DNA from 3 places in the Orrella dioscoreae genome. Region 2 is predicted to be linked to each of the others. Evidence: predicted binding sites of a transcription regulator. Region 2 holds the regulator's gene; each other region holds the start of a gene.
The links. Region 2 encodes sigma-54, which starts transcription at its own class of promoters, with help from an activator protein. Its sites were predicted from a motif close to TGGCANGNAANCTGCTTT; they were not measured.
Positions count from the first base shown of each region.

Region 1: the regulator sigma-54 is predicted to act here: its motif matches at 3,135-3,152, upstream of ODI_RS10580 (TorF family putative porin).
Region 3: the regulator sigma-54 is predicted to act here: its motif matches at 3,437-3,454, upstream of ODI_RS12910 (P-II family nitrogen regulator).

Region 1 is NZ_LT907988.1:2,256,676-2,264,536, reverse strand. Features, by position in the region: gene argH (argininosuccinate lyase) at 1-31, shown strand, start outside; gene rlmD (23S rRNA (uracil(1939)-C(5))-methyltransferase RlmD) at 124-1,431, opposite strand; gene ODI_RS10585 (tautomerase family protein) at 1,659-2,045, shown strand; gene ODI_RS10580 (TorF family putative porin) at 2,272-3,039, opposite strand; gene ODI_RS10575 (hypothetical protein) at 3,365-3,937, opposite strand; gene ODI_RS10570 (3'-5' exonuclease) at 4,060-4,833, opposite strand; gene ODI_RS10565 (peptidoglycan DD-metalloendopeptidase family protein) at 4,830-5,723, opposite strand; gene ODI_RS10560 (protein-L-isoaspartate(D-aspartate) O-methyltransferase) at 5,741-6,577, opposite strand; gene surE (5'/3'-nucleotidase SurE) at 6,574-7,320, opposite strand; gene plsY (glycerol-3-phosphate 1-O-acyltransferase PlsY) at 7,474-7,861, shown strand, end outside.
Region 2 is NZ_LT907988.1:242,734-250,594, forward strand. Features, by position in the region: gene leuA (2-isopropylmalate synthase) at 1-1,358, opposite strand, end outside; gene ODI_RS01175 (hypothetical protein) at 1,707-2,567, opposite strand; gene rpoN (RNA polymerase factor sigma-54) at 2,583-4,019, shown strand; gene ODI_RS01185 ((2Fe-2S)-binding protein) at 4,144-4,416, shown strand; gene bfr (bacterioferritin) at 4,790-5,269, shown strand; gene ODI_RS01195 (hypothetical protein) at 5,370-6,041, opposite strand; gene ODI_RS01200 (peptide chain release factor 3) at 6,107-7,714, opposite strand; gene ODI_RS01205 (DUF799 domain-containing protein) at 7,784-7,861, opposite strand, start outside.
Region 3 is NZ_LT907988.1:2,755,182-2,763,042, forward strand. Features, by position in the region: gene ODI_RS12890 (RraA family protein) at 1-407, opposite strand, end outside; gene ODI_RS12895 (LysR family transcriptional regulator) at 531-1,418, shown strand; gene ODI_RS12900 (amino acid permease) at 1,462-2,841, shown strand; gene ODI_RS12905 (accessory factor UbiK family protein) at 2,915-3,202, opposite strand; gene ODI_RS12910 (P-II family nitrogen regulator) at 3,492-3,830, shown strand; gene ODI_RS12915 (ammonium transporter) at 3,861-5,093, shown strand; gene ODI_RS12920 (LysR substrate-binding domain-containing protein) at 5,247-6,137, opposite strand; gene ODI_RS12925 (alpha/beta fold hydrolase) at 6,242-7,138, shown strand; gene ampC (class C beta-lactamase) at 7,188-7,861, shown strand, end outside.

The DNA of each region.
Region 1 (7,861 bases), 2.0 Mb from region 2:
CGAGGCGCAGCGCATCCTGGACGGGGCCTGATCACGGCCTTGAACACACATCGCGCAACGTAAAAAGGGCAGCCCCGCGGGGCTGCCCTTTTTACTGCGCCTGACCAGGCCGGCCAGCAAGCCTTACTCGAACACCGCGATCGACTCCACGTGCCCGGTATGCGGGAACATGTTGACCACGCCCGCGCTGCGCAGTTTGTAGCCGCCTTCGTGCACGAGGATGGCCGCGTCACGCGCCAGCGTGGACGGGCTACAGGACACATAGACGATGCGGCGCGGCCGCTCTTCCGGCGCCAGCAGCGCCAGCGCCTGCGACACGGCATGGGCACCCTCACGGGGCGGGTCGATCAGCATGCGGTCGAAGTGGCCCAGGTCGCGCAGCCATTGCACATCCACCTCGAAGAGGTTCAGCGTGGCAAAACGCGTGCGGCCATCCAGGCCGTGACGCGCCGCGGCTTCCAGCGCGCGATCGGTCAGGGTCTTGCTGCCTTCGATGCCGACGACCTCGCGGGCCTGCGTGGCCAGCGGCAGCGTGAAGTTGCCCAGGCCGCAAAAGAGATCCGCCACGCGGTCTTCAGGCTGCACGTCCAGCAGGGTCAGCGCGCGCGAGACCAGCGCCTGGTTGATGTAGGGATTGACCTGCGTGAAGTCGGTGGGCCGGTACGGCATGCGCAGGCCGAACTCGGGCAGGCGATAGGACAGGATGTCGTCGTCGGCCGGATCCAGCGGCTTGACCGTCTCGGGGCCCTTCGATTGCAGCCACCACGAGATGCCGTGCTCGGCCGCGAAAGCGCGCAGCTTGGCGATGTCGTCGTCCGTCAGCGGCTCCAGGTGGCGCAGCACCAGCACCACGGCGGCATCGCCCACGGCGACCTCGATCTGCGGCATGCGTTGCGGCGCCGACATGACCGTGATGAGCGCGCGCAGCGGCATCAGCAGCGCCGCCACCTTGGGCGGCAGCACATGACAGGTCCGCATGTCGGCAACATAGCTGCTCTTGCGCTCGTGGAAGCCCACCAGCACGCCGCCCTTCTTGGGCACCACGCGCACCGACAGGCGGGCGCGGAAGCGATAGCCCCAGGTGGGACCGTGCAGCGGCGGCAGCATGCGCGCGGGCGAGAGGTTGCCCACATGCTGGAAGCAGTCTTCCAGCGCGCGCTGCTTGATGGCGACCTGGGCGGTGGGCTCCAGGTGCTGCATGGCACAGCCGCCACAGACGCCGAAATGCGGGCAGCGCGGTTCGACGCGCTGCGACGAGGCGCGGCGCACGGTGTCCACGCGGGCGATTTCGTACGAAGGCTTGCGGCGCACGGTGGTGGCCGTCACGCGTTCGCCGGGCAAGGCGCCTTCGACGAAGATGACCTTGCCGTCACGGCGGGCGATGCCCCGGGCCTCGAGGTCCAGGGATTCGATGCTGAGGAGTTCTTCCACGGGTGTTAAGTCGCGTCGCGGACGCGATCCAGAAATCGGGCAAAGCGGGCATTGTAGAAGAAGCCGGGGCAGGTCTCACATGGCCATGCTTCCCGGGGGGCACCGGGGCGGCGCAGCAGCCAGTCCCGGAACAGGCTAGCCAGGGCTTGCCCGCCGACGCAGCCGTGATCACAATGGCCAGGATCGGGTACTGGCGGGAGGCCGCCCGAACAACGGAAAGGAAACCCATGCCTGCCACCAGGATAGACACCCGACGGGGATGGATCGGCGAACGACGCCTGGCCGTCATCGAAGCCGTCCAGCGCGCGCTCCAGCAAGGCTTGAAGATCCCGGACGACGATCGCTGCATCAGCCTGGCTGAACATGACGCCGATGCCATGATCGTTCCCCGGGGCAAGGGGCCGGCCTACTCGGTCATCGAGATCAAGCTCTTCTCCGGGCGCTCGACCGAGGCCAAACGGCGCTTGTATGCCGCCATGACGGACGAGCTGTCGGCCCTGGGCGTGCCGAAGCACGACATCAAGATCATTCTTGTCGAAATCGACCCCGTGAACTGGGGGCTCAGGGGATTGCCCGCCAGCGACATCGATCTCGGTTTCAAGATAGACGTGTGAGCGAACGCCCCGGCTGCATCGCGGCCCGGCGACAAAAACCCCACGCCGCGCCTTCGGCTTGCTGCCCCCCGAGGGGGCCGCTTTTTGGCTTGGGACGGCCCGGCAACAAAAAAAAGCGGGCTGCCCGAAGACAGCCCGCTCCGCCTGGTGGAAGGAAAAACCGGCACCCCTACCGGCCCTTCCCCCACCGGGCTATCGCCTGGAGGCGAGGTGAAACCTTGTGCGCCTAGAAGGCGCGCGAGACCGAGAGCACGGCGCCCAGGCGGCCCGACTCCTTGCCCTTCTTGGTCGGCAACCAGTTGTCGTCGGTGGCGCCCACGGCAGCCAGGCCCACCACCCAGCCGTTCAGGTCCTTGGTGACGCCCAGCTTGTAGTCCACGTAGTGGCCGATGCTATCGCCGTTCATGTCGACCTGGTTCTTGAGCTTCTGGTAGCCCACGTGCGCACCCAGGCCCCAGCCGTTGCCCAGGTCGAAGTTGGCGGCGGCATCCAGGTACCAGGTGCCCTTGCTGTCAGGCGTGTTGAAGAAGTCGGTGGGGGTGTAGGAATACTTCAGGCTGAAGACGTCGTAGCTGAAGCCCACGTACAGGTCGGTGTTCTTGAAGTTGCCGCCCTTGCCATCGATGGGCGTGGTGTCCGAGCCGGGGTACCAGTACTGCAGCACGCCGACGTCCAGCCCCAGCCCGCCGCCCAGTTCGCCGCGCCAGCCGCCGTAGAAGTCCATTTCCAGGTTGGCTTCATTGAACACGTTGTCGGCGACGTTGGAGTTCCAGTTGCCGACATAGAAACCCGAGGTGTGGGCGATGTCGAAACCGGCCTGCACGGCGGGACGGAAATTGGTCTGCGAATAGCCACGGAAACGGTAGTCATTGGCAATCGTTGCGTTGCCGGTCAAGCTGAAGCCCGAGCCCAGGTCGGTCTCGGCAAGGCTGGGCGCAGCAAAACCCGCGGCCAGAACGGCGGTGAGCGAGGAGGCAAGCAGCGTCTTCTTCATGATGGGTTCCTGGATGGCAGGGAAAAGGCAAAAGGGAGTTTTCCGCCCCGCCCGCTACCGGCGGATCTGCCGGTGTGATGGGGTTCAACTTTGCTTAAGCACGTTTCGTGCCAACCTGGAACGCAGGGTCTGTCATCGCTGGTAATACTCTGCGCCGACCTGACACGCCAGGGTTCCAGCACCACCGTGGTGCGCAGCGCTGGCGCGCACGCGGCTGCACGCTTCAAAATGGGGAAAACAACAGGGCGGCGCACCGCAATGCTTCGGTGCGCCGCCCAGACGGGACAAGCGGGATCCGGCGGAATTGCCGGCAATCAGTCGGGCATCAGCCCTGGTTGGCGGGCGCGCGGCGCTTGCCGTGCTCGGCGTGGCGCTGCTTCACGAACTCGGTCACCTTGCCTTGCTGCGTGGCATCCAGGCTGTCCCAGAGGGCAAGCCACTGCTTCTGGACGCCTTCGGCCTGCGCGCGGAACTTGTCGCGCTGCGACTCGCGCGCCTGGACCAGCGCACGCGGATCGAGCTTGCCGGCCTGCAGTTGCGCATCCAGTGTGGCACGGCCGGCCTGGCGGTCTTCGCGCATGGCCTGGTGCAAGGTGCGCTGGGCATCACGCGCCTCGGTCAGATGCTTCTGTTGCGCATCGTTCAGCGCCAAGCCATCCAGGACGGGCTTGGGCACCGGGCCCAGGCCAGGAATCCAGGCGGCGTCGCGGTGCTGCTTGCCAGCGTGGTGGCGGCCTTCCTTGCCGGGTTTGCCTGCCTTGCCATCATGGCGCGATGCCTCGGCCGACGTGGCTTTGGTTTGCGTGGCGGGGGCAGCATCGGTCGCGGCCAAGGCCGAGCCGGAGAACGCGGCGGCCACGGCCAGGGTCAGGCCAGCGAGGGTTGCGGATCGGTTCATGGCGTCACTCCTTGTGTGTTAGGACGTGAACGCATTGTGGGCGCGGGGCGATTTCGCTTGGATTACGCGAAAAGCGAGAATGCTTCAGGCGATTACGCCCTGCCCCGCGCTGTCTGGCGCCTTCATGCCCAGGCGGCCAGGTATTCCTTCCAGTGCGGCGCATCGCTGGCGGCCAGCGTATCGCGCACCAGCGCGATCTCGGCGTCATAGGCCTGCTGGTCGAGTTCGCCGCGCAGGAAGCGGAAGCGGCAATACACCAGCCAGGTGTTGACGACGTCGGTCTCGCAGTAGGCTCGCACCTCGTCGGCGCGGCCATCGTTCCATGCCGGCCAGACCTGGCTGCCGTCCATGCCCAGCTTGCCGGGGAAGCCGCAGAGCTTGGCCAGCTGGTCCAGCGGCGCATTGGCGCGGCCGTTGTACTTGGCCAGCAGGTCCATCAGGTCGATGTGCCGGTTGTGATAGCGCGAGATGTAGTTGTTGTAGCGGAAGTCCCGGTCGTCATCGCCCGTGTCCCAATACCGGGGCGCGGGCACGCCGTGGATGAGGCTGCGGTAGTGCAGCACGGGCAGGTCGAAGCCCGACCCGTTCCAGCTGACCAGCCGCGGCGTGTAGCGCTCGATGGTCTTGAAGAAACCCGAGATCAGCGTGGATTCGGGATCGCCGGGCTGGCCCAGCGTGCGCACGCGAAAGCCCTGGTCGTCGCGGAAGACGCAACCGATGACGGCGATCTTCTGCAGGTGCAGCGGCAGGAAGTCGCTGCCCGTGGCTTCGCGGCGCGCCGCGAAGGCGCGTTCGGCAACCTCCAGGTCAGGGACGTCGTCGCCCCAGTCGTGCAGCTTGCGCAGCCCTTCGACGTCGGGCAGCGTCTCCAGGTCGAAGACCAGCGTCGGGGTCATCGCGGCGGCAGGTAGCGCAGCGGGTCGACCGGCGTGCCCTGGCGGCGCACTTCGAAGTGCAGGCGCGGCGAGGTGGTGTCGGTCTGGCCCATTTCGGCGATCTTGGCGCCGCGCTTCACATCCTGGCCGCTCTTGACCAGCAGCGAGCGGTTGTGCGCATACGCGGTGATGAAGCCGTTCTGGTGATTGATGATGATCAGCTCACCCAGGCCGCGCACGCCATTGCCGCTGTACATGACCTTGCCGTCGGCGGCCGCCGTGACCGGGTCGCCCGGCTTGCCGGCGATGTCGATGCCCTTGGTGGTGGCGCTGAAGTTCTGGATGATCTGGCCCGATGCGGGCCAGGCCCAGTTGACGAGCGAGGCATCCGCCGCGCGCGGCGCAGGCTTGGCGGGTTCGGACGCAGGCGTGGCCGTGGCCGGCTGCGCCGGCTGCTCCGTGGCGGCAGGCGCCTCGCCCACGGGCTCGAGCGGGCGGCTTTCGATCTTGCCCGGCGCGGTGGACGCCGCGCCGACCTGCGTGGCGCCCGTGCCGGGCCGAGGCGCCGAGCCGCCGCTGGACAGTTGCAGCACCTGGCCGATGCGCAGGTGATTGCGGTCGGCGATGTTGTTCCAGCGGGCCAGGTCGTCGACGCTGACATTGTTGTTGCGCGCGATCTGGTTGAGCGTGTCGCGCGGCTTGACCACATAGGTGGCGCCCGATGAGGGCGGGGCCTGCGTTTCCGTGGGGGCCTGCTGCTTGGTGATGTCCACCACGGGCGCGCGTTGCTGCGAGGCGCAGCCTGCAAGCAGCATCACGCCGGCCATCAAGGCCAGCAGACCGGGGCGGCCAGACAGGGCCGCGCCACGGGAAACCAAGGATCCGGTCAGTTGAGACTGCCCGACGAGCATACGATTCTCCTGTTTGCTCATGATTGTATTCCGGCCCGCAGGGGCACGAATCTGACGGCTTCCAATTCCGTGCGTTTCCAGGTGGAAACGTCCGTCCGTTCTATCAGCACCAGGCGTTGTTGCACCGTGCCTTCGGGCGCGATGAGACGGCCGCCCACGGCCAGTTGTTCCAACAGCGCCCTGGGAATTTCGATGCCTGCGGCCGCCACAACGATAGCATCGAACGGCGCGGCCCCGGGCACGCCCGCCATGCCGTCTCCAAAAGAGAGTTTTACCCGGTGCAGACGCAGCCGGCGCAGGCGGTCGCGCGTGCCGTCATAGAGCCCGCGCACGCGCTCGATGGCATAGACCTCGCGTATCAGCTGGGCCAGCACGGCGGCCTGGTAGCCGCAACCCGCGCCGACCTCCAGCACGCGCTGCGGCGCGCGGTCGCGCAGGACCGCGCTGATCATGTGGGCCACGACCCACGGCTGGGAGATCGTCTGGCCGAAGCCGATGGGCAGCGCCGCGTCTTCGTAGGCACGGCTGGCCAGCGCCTCGTCGACGAAATGATGGCGCGGCACGGCCATCATGGCGTTCAGCACACGCTCGTCGGCAATGCCTTGCTGGCGCAGGCGCTGGACCATGGCCGCGCGCATGCGGTCGGAATTCAGGCCCAGGTTGCCGGGCATGCCCTGCACCGACACCGAAGGCGGCACGGCCGCGGGACGACCCGTGGCCGGCGCCAGGATGCGGGTGTTGCTGTTGCTGGTCGTGATGCCGCGCGCGGGGCTGGCCACCGGCGCATTGCGCGGGCCGATGCCGATGCCCGGCTTGCTCCAGAACGATGGATCGGGGGAACGCTTGTTGCTCATAGCGGCCCTGCCCAGCCGCGCACCTCGGCCAGCTGTTCGTGATGCGTCAGGTCCAGGCGCAGCGGCGTGATGGACACCGCGCCCTCGGCGGTGGCATGGAAATCGGTGCCCGGCGTGGCATCCAGGGCATTGCCCACCGGACCGATCCAGTAGACCGTCTCGCCATAGGGGCTGGTCATGCGCACGACCGGCTCGGAGGGATGGCGCTTGCCCAGCCGGGTGACGCGGATGTCACCCATGTCTTCGATGGGCAGGTTGGGGATGTTGACGTTCAGCAGGATGGGCGCGGCCAGCGGACTGGCCAACTGGCGCTCGACCACCCGGCGCGCGACGGCCGCGGCGGCGTCGATGTGCTGCCAGCCCTTGTTGACCTGCGAAAAGGCGATGGCGGGAATGCCGAAGAGATAGCCTTCCGTGGCTGCGGCGACTGTGCCCGAATAAAGCGTGTCGTCGCCCATGTTGGCGCCGTTGTTGATGCCCGAGACGATCAGGTCGGGCCGGTGCTCGAGGATGCCCGTGAGCGCGACGTGCACGCAGTCGGATGGCGTGCCGTTCACATAGATGAAGCCGTTGGCGGCGGTGCGCACGGCCAGCGGGCGATTCAGGGTGAGCGAGTTGGACGCGCCGCTGTGATTGGTTTCCGGCGCCACCACCGTGATCTCGCCCAGGTCGCGCAGGGCGTCCGCCAGGGCCTGCAGGCCAGGCGCGGTGTATCCGTCGTCGTTGGAAACCAGAATATGCATGCGTCGTCCAGGAAACGGCGCCGCCCTCCTGCACAGAGGGCGCGCCGGCAAAAAAACGTGACCGAACGCGGCAGATTGTACCTTTCCCGCCACGCCCCAAAGCGCCAAACAACGACGGTAGAATGCGACCACTTCGCATCCCCCGCCATTTCCATGACCACCACCGATACCCTGCCCCTGCTTCTGCTGGTTCTCGCCGCCGCCTACCTGGTGGGGTCCGTCCCCTTCGCCGTGGTCGTCAGCCGCCTGATGGGGCTGCAGGATCCGCGCAGCTATGGCTCCGGCAACCCCGGCGCCACGAACGTGTTGCGCACGGGCAACAAGCTGGCAGCCGCCCTCACCCTGGTGGGCGACGCGGCAAAGGGCTGGCTGGCGGTCTGGGCGGTGGAAACCTGGGGGCCGGCCCACGGCCTGGGCTCGGTGGCGCTGGCGCTCACGGCACTGGCCGTCTTCCTGGGCCACCTGTATCCGGTGTTCCTGCGTTTCAAGGGCGGCAAGGGTGTCGCCACCGCGCTGGGCGTGCTGCTGGCCATCCAGCCCT
Region 2 (7,861 bases):
CCCACGATGCGGTGGCGCACCAGCTTCCACGGCGCGTGCTGTTTCAGGTACTCGTCCTGGAAGATGTCGTGCACGCTGGCGGCGGTGACTTCGCGGCCGGTCTCGTCGGTCACGCGCTGGATGGCGCGGCTGAACTCGATCTGCAGGCGGCGCGGCAACACCAGGCCGTGCTCCTGCTCGAGCAGGTACGACACCCCGCCCTTGCCCGACTGGCTGTTCACGCGGATGACGGCGTCATAGCTGCGGCCCAGGTCGGCCGGGTCGATGGGGAGGTACGGCACTTCCCACAGCGCATCGGCTTGCTGCTGCGACAGACCCTTCTTGATGGCGTCCTGGTGCGAACCCGAGAAGGCCGTGAAGACGAGGTCGCCCGCATAGGGGTGGCGCGGATGCACGGGCAACTGGTTGCAATACTCCGCGCAGCGGCGCACTTCGTCGATGTCCGAGAAGTCCAGGCCAGGATGCACGCCTTGCGTGTAGAGGTTCAAGGCCAGGGTCACCAGGTCGACGTTGCCGGTGCGCTCGCCGCTGCCGAAGAGGCAGCCTTCGATGCGGTCGGCGCCGGCCATCACGGCGAACTCGGCGGCGGCCACGGCGGTGCCGCGGTCATTATGCGGGTGCACGCTCAGCACGATGCTGTCGCGGCGCGCCAGGTTGCGGTGCATCCACTCGATCTGGTCCGCGTACAGGTTCGGGGTGGTGGCCTCGATCGTGGCGGGCAGGTTCAGGATGAGCTTCTTTTCCGGCGTGGCGTCCCATTCCTCGGCCACGGCATTGGATACGTCCAGCGCGAAATCGGGCTCGGTGGTGCTGAACACCTCGGGCGAGTATTGGTAGCCCCAGCGGGTCTGCGGATACTTGGCCATGTGCTGCTTGACCAGGCGCGTGCCGGTGACCGCGATGTTGCGGATCTCGTCGCGGCTCATGTTGAAGACGATCTTGCGGAAGGCGGGCGCGCAGGCGTTGTACAGGTGGATGATGGCCTGCCTGGCGCCGGCGGCGGCCTCGACCGTGCGGGAGATCAGGTCTTCGCGCGCCTGCGTCAGCACGATGATGGTGACGTCCTCGGGGATGCGGTTTTCGTCGATCAGGCGGCGCACGAAATCGAAGTCGGTCTGCGAGGCCGAGGGGAAACCCACCTCGATTTCCTTGAAGCCGATCTTCAGCAGCTGGTCGAAGAAGCGCAGCTTGCGCTCGACGCTCATCGGTTCGATCAAGGATTGGTTGCCGTCGCGCAGGTCCGTGCTCATCCAGATCGGCGGCGTCGTGATCCGGCGGCTGGGCCAGGTGCGCTCGGAGAAGTCGCGATCAAACGGAACGAAGGGTTTGTACTTCTGGATGGGGTTGGCAAGCATCATGCACCTCTGTGAACAGTGGGGCGGCCGGGTCGGTTGGGGTCACGGCCGTCCGTATGATTTCGCGCCGCCAGTGTAGGCGGCGTGCCCTGGCTTGGGCCAGGCGAGAATTCTGGACAGGAAAAAACCGTGTGGCGACAGGCTGCCGAACTGCCACGGAGCGCTAGGCTCGGCAACCGATCGCTAGTGCTAGCGCTAGGGCCAGGGAGGAGGACGCGACAAGGCCGACGGCCAGGCTGGAGCGCCCGGCAGCGGTGTTCAGAGAGGAGGTCTGAAGATCGGCCATAAGGCGATAGTCGAACACATTTGCGCCGCGCTGGCAAATTGCCATGTGCGCGGCGCTCCCTTTTTTCAGCGTTTCGGGCCGATGTCGCCCAGGCGGGGTTCGGTGCGCTGCGTCGTGGCGCGAGGCGCTTCGGGCTGTACGCGCGGCTCGGCGCGCAGCGTGGGTTCGGCGGGCGTGGTCCCGATGACGGGCTCGGCCTTCGCTGGCGAAGACGCGGGGGTGGGCGCCGGTGCCGGTTCCGCCTTGGGCGCGGGCGCGGCGGGACGGGGGGCAAAGACATCCTGACTGCGCGAGCGCGGCGCCAGGTCGCCCAGGGGCGGCTCGGCCGGCGCAGCGGGGGCGCCTGCCTTGCGCACGGCGGGGGCAGGCGCGGAGACCCCGGGTGCGGCAGGGGCCGTTTCCAGGGGCGGCAGGCGCAATGCCTCGGCCTGTTCGCGTGCCAGGTAGATCTTGCTGGCGCGGCCATGACGCATTTCGTCGCGCGCCAGTAGCAGGTCGCCCACGGTGATGGGGTCCTCACGGTCTCGCCAGGCCCAGCCCAGCACCATCCGGCCGTCGTCCGACAGGCCGTGGGCCAAGTCGCGCAGGGTGGGCAGGTCGACGGGCTGGGCGCGGCCAGCGGCAATGCTGCGTTCGTACCAGCCGCGCACCCCGAAGAAGACGGCCAGCGTGAACAGCACCACGACGACCCACCACAAATAAGGATTGATGCGGATCAGCAGGTCGACGGTCTGCTGGCCCAGCGGCGCCAGCGCCGTATAACGCATGCCGGCGCCGAAACCCAGGATGCGGGAGCAGATGAACAGCCACACAAGCGCCGCGATGACGATTACTATGGCGCGCCGGATGAGACGCGGCGTCGCCAAGCCCAGCAAGGTGCGGCTGAGGAGTCGGGCGTCTTCTTGGGAGCGATCTGCAGAGTTCATGCAAAATATTGTCTCATGACGCGCCATTCCTTAGAACTGCGACACAGTCAGCACCTCACGCTGACACCGCAACTGCAGCAATCCATCCGGATGCTGCAGCTGTCGGCGCTCGAGCTCGAAATGGAGATCGCGCAGGCGCTCACTGAAAACCCCATGCTCGAGCGCGAAGGCGAGCCGGGCGGCGATTCCGAAGGCGATGCCCCCGCCGAGGGCGACGCGGGTGACAGCGGCGCGGATTACGAGTCCGCCACGGTATCGCTGGAAGACGGCATGCGCGGCAGCGGTTCCAGCCAGAACGATGACGACGACCGCGCCTTTCCCGAGGCGGTGCGCGCCGAGACGCTGCGCGAGCACCTGCTCGGCCAGCTGTCGCTGACCCGCGTCAGCGACCGTGATGCGGCGCTGGTCGAGCTGCTCATCGACGAACTGGACGAGAACGGCTTCCTGGCCTCTTCGCTGGAAGAGATCCTGGGCTGGCTGCCCGCCGAACTGGAGTGCGACGAAGATGAGTTGCACGCCGCGCTCACGCTGCTGCGCTCCTTCGATCCCTCGGGGGTGGGGGCCTTCGACGTGGCCGACTGCCTGGTGCTGCAATTGCGCCACCCCGACCCGGAGCGCTTCCCCGAGGCTGCCGATCCGCAGGTGCTGGCGCTGGCCCGCAAGCTCTGTGCCGAGCATCTTCAGCTGCTGGCCGGTGGCAGCGCGGCCAAGCTGCGCGAGGCGCTGCACTGTGGCGACGAGGCCCTGCGCGCGGCCCATTCGCTCATCCTGCGCCTGGATCCGCGTCCGGGCCGCGCGTGGACCGTGCCCGCGGCCGATTACGCCGTGCCCGACGTCATCGTGCACAAGACGCGCAAAGGTTGGCAGGCCGTGCTGAACACCGCCGTCATGCCGCGCCTGCGCATCAACTCGGTCTATGCCCAGGTCCTGGCCAGCAACCGCAGCGGCGATCATTCCGCCTTGCAATCGCAGTTGCAGCAGGCGCGCTGGATGGTGCGCAACGTCGAACAGCGCTTCGACACCATCCTGCGGGTGTCGCAGGCCATCGTCGACCGCCAGTCCGAATTCTTCTCGCACGGCGCCGGCGCCATGCAGCCGCTGATCCTGAAGGACATCGCGGGCGAGCTCGGCTTGCACGAGTCCACGATCTCGCGCGCGACCACCCAGAAGTTCATGCTGACACCCTTCGGCACCATGGAGCTCAAGCGCTTCTTCGGCGCGGGGGTGGCCACGGAAGCGGGCGGCTCGGCGTCCGCCACCGCCGTGCAGGCGCAGATCCGCCAGATGGTGGCGGAAGAGTCCGCGGGCAAGCCGCTGTCGGACAACCAGATCATGCAGATGCTGGCCGATCGCGGCATCGTCATCGCACGCCGAACGGTCGCCAAATACCGTGAAGCGCTGCGCATCGCCCCGGCATCCGTGCGCAAGGCACAGGCCTCGCTGCGCACCTGATTTCCGCCTGATCCGCGCTTTCAGCGCGTCCCCCTTTTGACTGGAATCCAGCACTGCGGCGTGCCCGCCACGGCCGTTGCGCACGCGCTTGCTTTTCGTCTAGATATTTTCGATAATTATTCTCATGTACGTTTGTGTCTGCAACGCAGTGACCGAAAGCCAGGTCCACGCCAGCGTGGCCGCTGGGGCATCGTCGCTTGCTGATCTCCAGTTCGACCTTGGCGTGGCCACCTGCTGTGGCTGCTGCGCCGACACGGCCAGCGAATACCTGCCTGGCGGCACCGCCTGCGCCAACCGGGGCCACTGCGAGATGCAGCCGCCGGTCACCGCTGTCGCCCAGCCCGGCACCTTGGCCGCCAACGGCTACCCCGTCGTCAAGATCGCCCGCGCGGCCTGATTCCAGCCAGGCCTGTTGATTGTTGCGGCATCGCAACAATCCCATTTTCCGCTGTTCTCCCTCGTATTTCCCTCCGCAACGCCCGAGTTTTCGGCGTTTTCTTGCGCATTCCGCTTGATTTTCCGGCTTCAGGCCAGCTTATGGCCCGCATGAAACCGTGTGGGCGGTGTCGCTGCGTGGCGCAAACGTTCTTATTTTCATTCGCTCGACGGTTCCTGATTGCGCTAGCACGCCCTTTCACGACTTTCGCGCCAAGGGTAGTCAGTGCTTCGGAGCCGGTGTTAGTCTGCGTCCGTTGTCCGGCATCGGCGCCGTTGCGCCGGCCGCCAGGACAGGCCCTCCCGGCCTCGCACCCAGAAATCAGGAGTCCGTCATGAAAGGCGATAAAACCGTCATCCAGTACCTCAACAAGCAGCTCACCAACGAGCTGACGGCCATCAACCAGTATTTCCTGCATGCCCGCATGCTGAACCACTGGGGATTCAAGCGCCTGGGCAAGCATGAGTACGAGGAGTCCATCGGCGAAATGAAGCACGCCGACCGCCTGATCGAGCGCATTTTCATGCTGGACGGCCTGCCCAACCTGCAGGACCTGCACAAGCTGATGATCGGCGAAAACGTGCCCGAGCTGCTCTCCTGTGACCTGAAGCTGGAAACCGCTGCCCAGCAGACCGTCAAGGATGGCATCGCCCACTGTGAGTCGGTGCGTGACTACGTGTCGCGCGACCTGCTGCAGGACATCCTGGACGACACCGAAGAGCACATCGATTACCTCGAGACCCAGCTCGGCCTGGTCGAGCAGGTCGGCCTGCAGAACTACCTGCAAAGCCAGATGGAAACCGAGAGCGAGTAAGCGCGCGCCGCCAAGCGCTTGCGCGAACGAGAAAACGGCCCCGGAAGGGGCCGTTTTTCATGGGGGTGACGGGGCAGCGCCGCCCGGTGCCGCAATGCGCTCAGAACGAGCGGCGCGGGCAGCCGTCGACCTTGCCCCAGGCGTTGTTGGGGGCGCAGTACTTGTTGCGGGCGTTCCAGGCACAGGTGGGGCGTTCAAAGAAGCCCGTGTTGGCGCACTGGTCCATGGCCCGGCGGAATTCGCCTTCCCAGCCTGCGGCCGTGGCGGCCTGCTGGGGATTGTCCGGCGCAGCCTGGTTGGCCTGCGAGACGACGAAAGGCTGCGCGGGCTGCTGGCCGGACATCAGCGGCGCATGGCTGCCTTCGCCAGGGCGTGCGACGTCGATGGTGACGACATCCTGCGGGCCGGCGGGCAAGCCCCTGGAGGCCGAGGCCAGCTCACGCACTTCATTGGCGTTCAGGCGATTGCGCGAGATCAGGACGTCGGGATTGGTGGTGGTGTCGAACAGCGACACCGTGGGCACTTCCCACTTGGTGTCGGCGGGCTGGTCCGGCACGCCCAGGGTGCCATCCACGCGCGGCTGGGGCGGTTGGGCGGTATAGGGCTTGCCGTTGGCGTCCAGCACCACGCGGTCGGGATCGTTGTCGTCCTCGCCGGGGGCCGGCGCGGCGACGGGCGCGCGCGCGACCAGGTACTCGCCCAGCTGCATGCCGCCCAGGGCGGCGCCGCCTGCGGCCAGCAAGAGGATGAGGATCAGGAGACGCCAGGACATGAATCTATCTTCGTTGCGTGGATTACCGTGCTGCGGCGTGAGTGCCGATGCCAGCGCGCCGGCACTCAGGCCTTCTCGCCGAAGACGTGGCCGCCGTGCTCGCGCATGGCGTGGAAACGCACGTCGGGATAGAGGTCTTCGGCCACGCGCAATTGGGCCGAGGAAGTGGCCAGGAAGGCGGGTGCCTCCACCACATCATAGGCGATATGGGCAGCGTTCGCATCCATGAACTTGCGCAGCGCCTTGGGGTCGTCGGCGGTCAGCCAGCGCGCCATCGTATAGCGCGAGGGCAGCAGGCGCGCGTCGGCGTTGTACTCGGTTTTCAGCCGGTGGGCCACCACTTCGAACTGCAGTTGGCCGACGGCGCCCAACAACAGCTGGCCGCCGTGGGCAACCGGCTTGAACACCTGGATCGCGCCTTCCTCGCCCAACTGGGTGAGGCCGGTGCGCAACTGCTTGGTGCGCAGCGGGTCCTTCACTTCCACTTGCTGGAACAGTTCCGGGGCGAAGAAGGGCAGGCCGGTGAAGCGCAGGGCCTCGCCTTCGGTCAGCACGTCGCCCAGTTGCAGCACGCCGTGGTTGGGGATGCCGATGATGTCGCCGGCATAGGCCTCGTCCAGCAGGTCGCGGCGCTGCGACAGGAAGGACACCACGTTGTTCGGACGGATTTCCTTGCCGGTGCGGCTGACCTTCAGGCGCATGCCGCGTTCGAAGCGGCCGCCGGCCACGCGCACGAAGGCCACCCGGTCGCGGTGGGCGGGATCCATGTTGGCCTGGACCTTGAAGACGACGCCGGAGAAGCGCGGCTCTTCCGGGCGCACTTCGCGCTCCAGCGCGGCGCGCGGGCCGGGCGCGGGCGCCAGGTCCACCAGCGCGTCCAGCACTTCCTGCACGCCGAAGTTGTTGATGGCCGAGCCGAAGAACACCGGGGTCTGGCGGCCGGCCAGGAACGCTTGCGCGTCGAAGGCGGGCGCGGCAGCCTGGATCAGCTCGATCTCGTCGGAGGCCTTCTTGAAGTCGTCGCCATAACGCTCGGCGATGACGGGGTTGGCCAGTCCTTCGATGATGTCGCTGTCATCGTTGCGGCGTTCCTGGCCTGCGCGGAAGACGCGCATGCGGTCGCGCCGGATGTCGAAGACGCCGCCGAAGTTGCGGCCCATGCCCACCGGCCACGAAAAGGGGACGGCATCCATGCCCAGGTGGCCTTCGATCTCGGAGAGCAGCTCCAGCGGCTCGCGCACTTCGCGGTCCAGCTTGTTGATGAAGGTGATGATGGGCGTGTTGCGTGCGCGGCACACCTGCAACAGGCGGATGGTCTGCGGCTCCACGCCGTTGGCGGCGTCGATGACCATGAGGGCCGCATCCACCGCCGTCAGCACGCGGTAGGTGTCTTCGGAGAAGTCCTGGTGGCCCGGGGTGTCGAGCAGGTTGATCACGCAGTCGCGGTATTCCATCTGCATGACCGAGGAGGCCACGGAGATGCCGCGCTGCTTTTCGATCTCCATCCAGTCGGACGAGGCGTGACGGGAGGCCTTGCGCGCCTTGACGCTGCCCGCGATCTGGATGGCGCCTGCGAACAGCAGGAGCTTCTCGGTCAGGGTGGTCTTGCCCGCGTCGGGGTGGGAGATGATGGCGAACGTGCGTCGCCGGGCGACTTCGTGGGGGATGCTCATTGTGCGGGGATTTTAACCCCGACGGCCGGCCCTGCCGGGCCGGCCGCCTGGCCCCCGCTTTTACAGGCTTCAGTCCGTGCCGTAGCGCGGGGAGTAGGGCCCGTACAGGATGCCGTTGGTCTGGGGGGACGCGGCCAGCAGGCGGTT
Region 3 (7,861 bases), 2.3 Mb from region 2:
CGCGCATAGCAAGGGAAGTCGTCCTGTGCGAAAGCGCCGACATCCCGGATGGCGCCATCGACCACCACCCCCACGCAGCCATGCTGCTGGAGATAACGCTTCATGATTTCGCCCAGCACGGCATTCTCCAGTGCGCCGCCCGCGTCGATGACCAGCACATGGCCAGGCTGCACCTGCATCATGGCCTGGTAGATGAAGAGGTTGTCACCGGGCCGGGTACGCACGGTCAGCGCCGTCCCCACGAGCTTGCCGCGGCCGTGATAGGCATGCAGGCCAAGAATGCCGGCCTGGCGGCCCAGGTTGTCGCTGAGGTGCGGCGTGACGATGCCTTGAAGCGCGTCACGGATGGACGCATCGCCGGCGGCGGCGGCAGGCAGGACGCGCGTGCCGGGAAGAGGTGTACGCATGGTGTCGGAATCGGGCCCGGAAGATCGATGAGGAAGCCATCATCGGACTTTCATGGTTTCAAAAAAAGTGATTTAAACTCAAAGCACTTGATTCCCTGCTGGAATCAAAGGGATAACCCGAATATGTTCACCTTCAAGCAGATCGAGGCGCTGTACTGGACGGTCCGGCTCGGAACATTCCATGCGGCGGCGCGGAAACTGCACACCTCGCAGTCCGCCATCACCAAGCGGATCCAGGACATCGAGCAGGAATTCGACCTTGCGCTGTTCGACCGTTCTGGCCACAAGGCCGTCCTGACCGCGCGCGGCCATGAGATCTATGCCATGGCGCAGGAGCTGCTTGCGCAACGCGACCGGATGATGACCCGGATGCAGGACCTGCACGTCCAGACCGGCACGGTCCGCCTGGGGATCACGGAAATCACGGCGATGACCTGGTTGCCTGCGTTCATCAGCGAGCTGCGCAACATCTATCCGCGGCTCACGCTGGAGCCCAGCATCGACCTGGGCAGCGACCTGATGGATCGGCTGGCGGCCGGCAGCATCGACATGGCCATTGTCCACGAGGAACTCATTCCGCCCGAGCTGGAATCGGTCAGGCTGCGCGCACTGGATTTCGTGTGGACCGGTTCGGCCGAACAGATCGATGAGGCCCGCAGCTACAGCCCCGAAGACATCGCGGGCATGCCCCTGCTGAGGCAGTCCCGGGAATCCGGACTGAACCGCATCTATGACCTGTGGCTCAAGCCACACGTCTCGACCAACAACATCTTCACCATCAACAGCCTGATCGCCATGGCGGGACTGACGGCTGCCGGTTTCGGTATTTCCTGCCTGCCCCGCGACTACTTCAGCGACTGGATCCGCGACCGCAAGCTGCGGGTACTGCGCACCAGCATCACGCCCCCCCAGTCGGTCTACCATGCCACCTATCGCCAGGATGCCGATTCGGCGTTCTATCATGACCTGGCCAAGCTGGCTGAACGCTGCTGCGACTTCTCGAGCCACTGAAGCACGTGGCCCCATCCCCGGCAATGCGCCGCGCGAGGACCCCATGGAATCCCCCTCCTCCCACGCCACCACCCTCAACCGCGGCCTGAAGAACCGCCATATCCAGCTCATCGCCCTGGGCGGCGCCGTCGGCACCGGCCTCTTCCTGGGCGTGTCGCACACGATCCAGCTGGCGGGCCCCAGCATCCTGCTGGGCTATGCGCTGGGCGGCATGATCGCCTTCTTCATCATGCGGCAGCTGGGCGAGATGGTCGTGGAAGAGCCGGTGGCCGGCACGTTCAGCCATTTCGCCTATCGCTACTGGAGCGGCTTCGCCGGCTTCATGTCGGGCTGGAACTACTGGGCGCTGTACGTGCTGGTGGGCATGGCGGAACTCACCGCCATCGGCGTCTACATGCAGTACTGGTGGCCAGCGCTGCCTACCTGGACCTCGGCGGCCCTCTTCTTCATGCTGGTCAACGCCATCAACCTGGCCCACGTGCGCCTGTACGGCGAATTGGAATTCTGGTTTTCGCTGGTGAAGGTGGGCGCCATCCTGGGCATGATCGGCTTCGGGGCCTGGCTGCTGGCCAGCGGCACCGGCGGCCCGCAAGCCTCCATGGCGAACCTGTGGCAGCACGGCGGCTTCTTCCCCAACGGCGTCTCGGGCCTGGTGATGGCAATGGCCATCATCATGTTCTCGTTCGGAGGGCTGGAGCTGATCGGCATCACCGCCGCCGAGGCAGACCAGCCCGAGAAGAGCATTCCGCGCGCCACCAACCAGGTCATCGTGCGCATCCTGGTGTTCTACGTGGGCGCGCTGCTGGTGCTGCTGGCCTTGTATCCCTGGCAGAAGGTGGTGACGGGCGGCAGCCCCTTCGTGCTGATCTTCCACGAACTGAACAGCAATGCCGTGGCGACGGCGTTGAATGTCGTGATCCTGACGGCGGCGCTCTCCGTCTACAACAGTTGCGTCTACAGCAACAGCCGCATGCTGTATGGCCTCGCCAGGCAGGGCAACGCGCCCCGCTCCCTGCTCTGGGTGAACACGCGCGGCGTGCCCTTGCGGGCGCTGGGCCTGTCCTCGCTGGCGACCGGCACCTGCGTGCTCTTGAATTACCTGATGCCCGAAGGCGCGCTCGGCCTCCTGATGGCGCTGGTGGTGTCGGCGCTCGTGCTGAACTGGTTCATCATCAGCCTGACGCACCTGCGCTTCCGCGCCGCGAAGAGAAAGGAAGGCACGACCACGCGCTTTCCCAGCTGGGGCTATCCGCTCACCAATTACCTGTGCCTGGTGTTCCTGGCCGGCATCCTGGTCATCATGCTGTTCACGCCTGGCGTGCGCGTTTCGGTGCTGCTGATCCCGCCCTGGATCCTGCTGCTTGCGCTGGCCTATCGCTACAAGACACGCAAGGCGGCGGCGAACGTGCCTGCCAGTCCCTGACGCGCTGGCGGCCCATGTGCCCCAAGCAAAAGCCCCGCATGCGGGGCTTTTGCTTGACTGCCGGTGACGCGGCTCAGAGACCGGGGCGCTCGGCCTGGGTCTGGGCAGCGCCCGGCTTGTCCAGCGCATCCAACCGCGCTTCCAGGGCACGCAACTGGGCTTCCAGCGCGTCCGCGCGGGCCCGGGTGCGGGTCAGCAGGTCGGCCTGGATCTCGAACTCGTCGCGCGTGACCAGGTCGAGCTTGGCGAAAGTCTGCGACACGAGCGAGCGCACGTTGCGTTCGATGTCGGCCGCGGGGCTGCGGGCGATGAGATCGGAAATGTTCTTCTGGAGATCGTCCAGCCATTGCGTGCGGTTCATGACGTGTCCTCTCTGGTGTGGATCGTTGACGACAGTGTAGAGCCTCGCGCCAGGCTTGTCCCTGACCGCGCCTGATCGGCCCCCAGGCACACGCGCGCCGCTTTTCCGCACGCACCATCACGCGCACCGGCTTGCGCACCAGACAGGTGCCCCGCACCACCATGAAGCACCAATCCAGTGCATTTCCTGCGCCATCCCCGGCCTTTCTGTGTCTTGCTGTGACGAACCTGGAGCTGGCACGCCATTTGCTTAGGTGTGTAGGCCAACGCGCAACCACAGAGGAAAAGCCATGAAACTCATCATCGCCATCATCAAGCCCTTCAAGCTGGACGAAGTGCGGGTGGCCCTGTCCGGGATCGGGGTCCAAGGACTGACCGTGACCGAGGTCAAGGGCTTCGGCCGCCAGAAAGGCCACACCGAGCTCTACCGCGGCGCCGAATACGCCGTGGACTTCCTGCCCAAGCTGCGGGTCGAGGCTGCGGTGCCCGACGCGCTCGTGGAGCAGGCTGTCGAGACCATCGAAGCTGCCGCGCGCACGGGCAAGATCGGCGATGGCAAGATTTTCGTGGCGCCCCTCGAGCAAGTTATCCGCATCCGCACCGGCGAAGCCGGCGAAGCGGCACTGTGATCCATTCGACATAATCCTCGGAGCAAGAACATGAATAACGCAGATGTCGCATGGTTGAGCACGTCGACCGTGCTCGTGCTGTTGATGGTCGTTCCCGGCCTCGCGCTTTTCTACGGCGGCCTCGTGCGGTCCAAGAACATGCTGTCGGTGCTGATGCAGGTCATCGCCACTTTCAGCCTGGCCGTGGTCCTGTGGTTCGTCTACGGCTACTCGCTGGCCTTCACCGACGGCAACGCCTTCTTCGGCGGCTTCTCGCGCCTGTTCCTCTCGGGCGTCTTCACGCCGCCTGACGTGTTCCCGCTCTCGGGCACCGTGCCGGAAATCCTGTTCGCCGCCTTCCAGGCTACGTTCGCCGGCATCACCTGCGCCCTGATCGTGGGCAGCTTCGCCGAACGCGCCCGTTTCTCGGCCGTGCTGGTCTTCACCTTCATCTGGTTCACGTTCGCCTACGTGCCCATTGCCCACATGGTCTGGTACGGCGGTGACAACCCCGGCCTCCTGTTCGCCGCGGGCGCCCTGGACTTCGCAGGCGGCACGGTCGTGCACATCAACGCCGGTATCGCTGGCCTGGTGGGCGCCTACGTGATCGGCAAGCGCCTGGGTTATGGCCGCGAAGCCATGCAGCCGCACAACCTGCCCATGACCTTCATCGGCGCCACGCTGCTGTGGGTGGGCTGGTTCGGCTTCAACGCGGGTTCGGCCCTGTCGGCCAACGGCGTCGCCACCCTCGCCTTCTTCAACACGCTGATCGCCACTGCAGGCGCCGTGCTGGCCTGGGTCTTCACCGAGTGGGCCATCAAGGGCAAGCCGTCGATCCTGGGCGCCGCCTCGGGCGCCGTGGCCGGCCTGGTCGGCATCACCCCGGGCGCTGGCCTGGTGGGTCCGGTCGGCGCGCTGATCATCGGCATCGCCGCCGGCGCCATCTGCGTGTGGGGCGTGAACGGCCTGAAGCGCCTGCTGAAGGCAGATGACTCGCTGGACGTGTTCGGTGTGCACGGCGTGGGTGGCATCGTCGGCGCCCTGCTGACCGGCGTGTTCAACGCCCAGGCCTTCGGCGGCCCCGGCCTGGAAAGCATCGGCGCCATCCCCGGCCAACTGTGGATCCAGCTCGAAGGCATCCTGCTCACCATCGTGTGGTCCGGCATCGTCGCCTTCATCGCCTACAAGATCGCCGACATGGTCTGCGGCCTGCGTGTGCCGGAAGACGTCGAACGTGAAGGCCTGGACATCAACTCGCACGGCGAGTCGGCCTACCACAGCTAAGCAACGCAAGCAGTGTCATCCAGATAAGCCCGGCGGGCGGGACATCCCGCCCGATCAGAGGCCCCCAGGGGGAAACGGCCCGCAGCCTTGCGGGCCGTTTTTTTTATATCGCCAAAGACTGCCCGGCAAGGGCGCCCGTGCCCGCATCGGCCGCTACCCGTGCGCGGCGAACCGGCGCTGACCCGCTCGCCTGGCAGCTTCTATCAATGCCGCGCCAGCCGCGCCGCCCCTGCCGGCAAACGCATAGAAGCGCGCCGCCGGCAGATCGGGCAGGCCCTCCTCGCTGCCCAGGACACGCAGGCCTTCGCCGCGCTGGCTGTCGGCGACGACCGTGACGGCAAAGCCCGCACGCGCCGCCGACAGGCATCCGGCCATGCTGCTGCTCTCGAAGACGATGCGCCAGCTGCGATCCGTCTGCCCCAGCGCCATGATGGCCGACTCACGGTACACGCACGGCTCGGGAAAGACGGCCAGCGGCAGCGGCCCGCCGGCCGCCAGGGGCTGATCCGCCGCATACGCCCAGACCAGGGGCTCTTCCCACAGCAGCGTGCCGCTGCCTTCGTTGCGGCTGCACTGCTTGCCGAAGACGAGATCCAGCCTGCCGCGTTCCTGCTGGCGCAGCAGATCGGCGGTGATGCCGACCTTCAGCTCGACCGTGGCATCGGGGTGCCATTGCCGGAAGCGTTGCAGCACCTGGGGCAGCCACGCGCCCGCGAAGTCTTCCGACGCGCCGATGCGCAGGCGCCCGCGCAACGGCGTGCCCCGCAGCTTGGCACGGGCCTCGCGTTCCAGATCAAGGATGTTGCGGCCGTAGGCATACAAGGTGTCGCCGGCCTGCGTCAGTGCGAGCCGGCGCGTGGTGCGCGCCAGCAGGCTGGCGCCGGCGATCTGTTCCAGGCGGCGCATATGCCCGCTGACGGCGGAAGGCGTCAGCGCCAGCCGCTCGGCGGCGGTGGCGAAACTGCCGCTGTCCACGATTTCCAGAAAGGTGCGCAGCAGCGCCGTTTCCAGCGGCGGGCCGTCGGCGGAAGAGGAAGTATCCATGCCGACATTCAACGCGAAAAATCATTAATTGTGAATGATTATTTTCCAATCGAACGGAGTCGTCCCGCTATGCTGGGGCCATGTTCACGAAGGGAGGCAAGCCCGTGCACGACTACCGCTACGCATCGACCGACAGGCTCGACATCGCCTATCTGGAATGGAATCCGCAAGGCAGCCGGACCGCCTTCCTGCTGCACGGCTGGCCGGACAGCCCCGCGTGCTGGAAGGCCGTGGCGCCGCTCCTGGCCGAGGCCGGCTACCGCGTGCTGGCGCCCGCGCTACGCGGCTTCGCGCCGACCCGGTTCCGTGATGCCGGCACGCCGCGCAGCGGCCAGTTGTCCGCGCTGGGCCGTGACGTGCTCGACTTTATCGATGCGCTGGGACTGGAACCCCCGACGCTGGTCGGCCACGATTGGGGCGCGCGGGCCGCGGCCAATGCCTGCGGCCTGTGCCCCGGCGCCGCGTCGCGCCTGGTGATGCTGTCGGTCGGCTACGGCACCAACGATCCGGACCAGCCGCTGGCGCTGCCGCAGGCGCGCAACTACTGGTATCACTGGTACATGGCCACGCCGCGCGGCGCCCGCGTGCTGCGGGATGAGCGCACGGCATTCACCCGCCTGATGTGGGACACCTGGGCCCCCAACGGCTGGTACGACCCGGCCGATTTCGACGAAGCGGCGCGCGCTTTCCAGGGAGAGGACTGGCCCGCGATCGTGCTGCATTCCTATCGCCACCGCTGGGGCTTTGCCGAGGGCGATCCGGCCTATGCCGAGGACGAGGCGCGCCTGCACCCGGCGCCGGTGCTGTCCGTGCCGACGCTGGTGCTGCATGGCGGCGCCGACACATGCAATCATCCCGACAGCTCCAAAGGCCGGGAGGCGTTCTTCCAGGGCGGCTACGCGCGCCAGGTGCTCGAGGGCGTGGGGCATTTCCCGCAGCGGGAGGCGCCGCGTGCCGTTGCCGAGGCCATCCTGCGGTTCTGCGTGGGCGGGCCGGCGTGAGCACGTGGCCCGCGTCCCGGGCGCGGGGTGAGCGGGTTATAAAACGCGGATGAAACCCAACAAGACTCCGCTTGCGGCGCTGGCCGCGGCCGTCGCCCTGCTCTTGCCCGCCCACCCGGCCGACGCCGCGGCGCCCGTCGCGCAACCCTCCCTGCACGCCGCCATCGGCAACGTGATCCGGCCGCTCATGGCGGCCAACGACATCCCCGGCATGGCGGTGGCCGTCAGCATCGACGGACGGCGCCACGTGTATGCCTACGGCTTCGCATCGAAGGCCGGCGGACTGCCGGTGGACGCCCGCACCCTGTTCGAGATCGGATCCGTCAGCAAGGTATTCACCGGCACCCTGGGCGCCTGGATGGCGGCACGCGGCAAGATTGCGCTCTCGGACTCGGCCCAGCGGCACTGGCCCGCGCTTGCCGGCGCCCCCATCGGCCAGGCCACCCTGCTCGACCTGGCCACCTACGCGGCGGGCGGCCTGCCCTTGCAGATCCCCGATGCGGTACGGGACGACGCGCAACTGCTGGCCTATTTCAGGAACTGGCAACCCGACTTCCCTGCCGGCACGCAACGCCTGTATTCCAATCCCAGCATCGGGCTGTTCGGCCGCCTTGCGGCGCAAGGCGGCAATGCCCGCTTCGACACGCTGATGACGCATTCGCTGCTCCCGGCGCTGGGCCTGCGAGACACGTTCCTGCGCGTGCCGGAACAGGACATGGGCCG